Regions from separate parts of the Mesorhizobium ciceri biovar biserrulae genome, predicted to be linked through region 2. Evidence: predicted binding sites of a transcription regulator. Region 2 holds the regulator's gene; the other holds the start of a gene.
The links. Region 2 encodes PhoB, which activates phosphate uptake and scavenging genes when phosphate is short. Its sites were predicted from a motif close to TGTCATNNANCTGTCAT; they were not measured.
Positions count from the first base shown of each region.

Region 1 (2,202 bases), 140 kb from region 2:
CATTCCGTTCAGGGTCGCTGTTGCTATGCCCGTCAGTGCCGCAATGCTGTCATTGGCACTGATGATGCGGTTGCCGTCGCAGACGATCAGCCCCTCCACGGCGGCATTGGCCAGGCCGTGCATGCGGTCGACCTCGAGCTTCTGGCGACGGAAGCGCAAATCGATCCACAGCGCCGATGCCGACAGAACCAGGATCACCAGTGTGGCGGCGGCGGCCGCGAAAGCCTGCGAGGTCGGCTCGATCGTGTATTCGGATATGACGATCGAGGGATCGGGGAAGATCGAGACGGCACCCATACCGATGAAATGCAGGGTGCAGATCGCCAGCGTCAGCAGCACCGCGCCGCCGGATGTCGCCTTCAAGGAGGGGCGGCGCTGCACGACACGCAGCGCCAGCGCCGCGAGCGTTACGCCGGCCAGCAGGGAAACGGCGACAAGCAAGAGGTTCCACTCGATACGGCCCTGAACCTCGAACGCCGCCATGCCGATGTAGTGCATGGCTGCGATACCGCCGCCCAGCACGGCGCCGCCGACGAGATGATAGTCGAACTCATCCCGCAAGGTGGCGATCCACATGCCGGCTGCCGTCAAAGTGACCGAAGCAGCGAGCGAAAGCACGGAGAGTGCCGGATCATAAGCACTGGGTATGCCCGGTGTGAATGCGAGCATGGCGATGAAGTGCGTTGCCCAGATGCCAAAGCCGGTCGAAGTGGCCGCGATCATCAGCCAGGCAAGCCGGTTCCGATCTGTGGAACGGCTTATGTGCTGAAGCAGGTTGACAGCAGAGAAGCAGGAAATTCCGCAGATCAGCGCGGCGAGTGCGACCAGTCTCAGATCATGTTCGTTGACGATACAATTGTAGACCGTCAGCATTTATTTCACCTGATCTTTGGAAATAAACAGGGCAGCAGGATTGAGTAGCGCGTTGCCGTTGAGGGATCGATAAAGTCGGCTGCAACCTTGGCGTGTCTCTTCGGGTTGCTGCGGCTGCAATCAGGGCTGACGCGCCGAAAGCCAGCTTGACAGTCCCGACGGTGCTTCCTGGCGCGCTTGTCGTCGCGCTAAGCCGGCTAACCGTATCGCTCTCCATGCCTCCAAGCGGAGGCGAGCGTTGCGTCAGGTAAAGGGTGAAGTTCGTCGATCTGCAACAAAACCGTTGTCTGATTGTCATGAGCGACACATATTGCCTTCGCGGGAGTGCCCCCTTTCGCCAATGACAAACGGGAGATGAAACATGAAGTCCTTCGGCTTCGCGGCCGGTGTTGCCGCTACCTTTATGACGCTTTCCTCAACCTCCGCTTTTGCCGTCACGCAGATCAGTTGGTGGCACGCCATGACTGGCGCCAATGCCGAAGTCGTCGACAAGATCTCCAAAGATTTCAATGCCAGCCAGAGCGACTATGAGCTCGTTCCGGTGTTCAAAGGCACGTATCCCGAGACGCTGAATGCCGGCATTGCCGCCTACCGCGCGGGCCAGGCGCCAGACATCATCCAGGTGTTCGACGTCGGCACCGGCGTGATGATGGCGGCCGAAGGTGCCATCAAGCCCGCAGCCGATGTGTTGACCAGCGCTGGAATGACCTTCGACAAGAGCCAGTATCTGCCAGGCATAGTCGGCTATTATTCGAAGCCGGACGGCACCATGCTCTCCTTCCCCTACAACTCCTCCTCGCCGATCCTTTATTACAACAAGGATATCTTCAAGAAGGCTGGTCTCGACGTCGATAGCTCACCCAAGACCTGGAATGAAGTGTGGGAAGACGCCAAGAAGATCAAGGCGAGCGGCGCGGCCGCCTGCGGCTACACCTCGACCTGGCTGACCTGGATACATCTGGAGAATTTCGCGGCCTGGAATGACGTGTCATGGGCCACCCAGCAGAACGGTCTGGCCGGCGGCGATGTCGAGCTCAAGATCAACGCGCCGATTTTCGTCAACCATTTCCAGGCGCTGGCGGACCTCGCCAAGGACGGCACCTTCAAATATGGCGGCCGCACCTCCGAAGCCAAGCAGATCTTCCTTGCGGGCGAATGCGGGATCATGACCGAATCGTCCGGCGGACTTGGCGATATCGTCAAGTCCGGCATGAATTACGGCATTGGCCAATTGCCGTATGACAGCGACGCCAAGGGTGCGCCGCAGAACACGACGCCGGGTGGCGCCAGCCTGTGGGTTTTCGCGGACAAATCCGATGAGGAATACAA
Region 1 is NZ_CP015064.1:5,452,901-5,455,102, reverse strand. It holds gene A4R29_RS25695 (sensor domain-containing diguanylate cyclase) at 1-873, opposite strand, end outside; gene ugpB (sn-glycerol-3-phosphate ABC transporter substrate-binding protein UgpB) at 1,235-2,202, shown strand, end outside.
Region 1: a site for PhoB is predicted at 1,155-1,171, ahead of ugpB (sn-glycerol-3-phosphate ABC transporter substrate-binding protein UgpB). Genes of this name have one in related genera too.

Region 2 (2,202 bases):
GTTCGGCTGATCTCTGGCATATGAGGGACGAAGATCATGGGTGAACATACCGTCGCATCTTTCGATGAGGATCTGGAGCAGATCAGCCAGCTGATCCGCGACATGGGCGATCTCGCCCGCTCGATGGTCGGTGGCTCGACCAGGGCTTTGCTCAATTCGGACAATGCGCTGGCGCAGCGGGTGGTTTCCGATGACGCCATCATGGATGCACGCCAGCGCGAGCTGGACGATCGTGCCATCACGCTGATCGCCAAGCGCCAGCCGATGGCCAACGATCTGCGTGCGGTGGTCGGTTCGATCCGCATGGCCGGCGACCTCGAGCGCATCGGGGACCTTGCCAAGAACATCGCCAAGCGCGTCGGCACTGTCGGGCTGAGCGTCACGCCGCACGACCTTTCGCATTCGATCGACGCAATGGCGCAGCTGGTGCTGATCCAGGTGCAGGGGGTCGTCGACGAGTATGCCGCCGCTGACGCGGCAGCGCTTGCCACGCTCAGAAACAATGATGAACGCATCGACGTCAAATACACATCGGTGTTCCGCGAACTGCTGACCTACATGATGGAAGATCCGCGCAACATCACGGCGTGCACGCACCTGTTGTTTTGCGCCAAGAACCTCGAGCGGATCGGCGACCACGTGACCAACATCGCCGAAAATGCCTATTATGTTTTGACCGGCACGCAGTTGCCAGCCAATCGTCCGAAGCAGGACGAGACGGCAATGTCCGCGCCAGCGGCATGACAGGGGTGACCAGCCGATGATCGCGCCACGCATCATGGTGGTGGAGGATGAGGAGCCGCTAGGCGTGCTGCTCCGCTACAATCTCGAATCCGAAGGTTATCAGGTCGAAGTGGTGACGCGCGGCGACGAGGCCGAAATCCGGCTGCAGGAGAACGTTCCAGACCTTCTGGTGCTCGACTGGATGGTGCCTGCGGTTTCCGGTATCGAACTCTGCCGCCGGCTAAGGATGCGTCCCGAGACCGAGCGGCTGCCGATCATCATGCTGACCGCGCGAGGCGAGGAAAGCGACCGCGTGCGCGGCCTCTCGACCGGTGCCGACGACTATCTGGTCAAGCCTTTCTCGACGCCGGAGTTCATGGCCAGGGTCAAGGCGCTGCTGCGCCGGGCCAAGCCGGAAGTGCTGTCCAGCGTGCTCAAGGTCGGCGATATCGTGCTCGATCGCGAGTCGCACCGCGTCTATCGCAAGAAGAGCGAGATCCGGCTCGGGCCGACGGAATTCCGCCTGCTTGAATTCATGATGCGCCATCCAGGCCGCGTGTTCTCGCGCAGCCAACTGCTCGACAATGTCTGGGGCGAGACGATCTACATCGACGAACGCACGGTCGATGTGCATGTCGGCCGGCTGCGCAAGGCGGTCAACAACGGCCGCATGCCCGATGTCATTCGCACCATCCGTGGGGCGGGTTACGCCATTCGCGAGGACTGAACTCCCTCGTTTGAACTCACGCCACGTTCTTGCCGCCGAAACCGGATCTCGCCTGCACGCCCGGCGCAAAAATCTCCTGATCGACGAAGATCAGCGCCCGCATGGCGCAGCCTTCGCGGATCAGCGGCAGTTCGTTCGGCTCGGTGTCGAAGGAAATCGACTTGGAATGCTGGCCGCCGGCGGTCTGGGCAATCGCTTGCCGCAATGCCGGCTCGATCAGGTCGAAGGCGGCGGCGCTGACGCCGACCATGGCGACCGGCGCCGGATCGATCAGCGCGAACAGGCTGCCGAGGCCGTAGCCGAGCGCTTCGCCGGCCTTGCGATAGGCTTCCCGTTCGGGTCCGTCCCTTTCGCGGGCGGCGGCAGCCAGGGCGCGCATGTCGGCATCGCTGACATCGGCGACGGGTTCTGCATCCTCGCCCATCTGCCGCGCGTTGCGCCAGATGGCATAATTGCCGGCATAGGCTTCGACGCAGCCGCGCCGTCCGCAGCGACACAGCGCCCCGTTCGGCCGATGAATCATGTGGCCGAATTCGCCGCCCGAGGAATGGGTGCCGGTGAACAATTCGCCCTTCAGCACCAGCCCCATGCCGATGCCGTGCGACAAAAGGATAGCGATGAAATCGTCGCGGTAACGATCGGGGTCGCGCCAGCGCAGCGCCACCGCCATCATGTTGCAGTCGTTCTCCATAATGGCTGGGATGCCGAACTCGTCTTCGAATAGGTCGGCGAAGGCGATGTCGGTGTGCGGC
Region 2 is NZ_CP015064.1:5,595,223-5,597,424, reverse strand. It holds gene pstB (phosphate ABC transporter ATP-binding protein PstB) at 1-10, shown strand, start outside; gene phoU (phosphate signaling complex protein PhoU) at 37-744, shown strand; gene phoB (phosphate regulon transcriptional regulator PhoB) at 761-1,450, shown strand; gene A4R29_RS26375 (ROK family protein) at 1,467-2,202, opposite strand, start outside.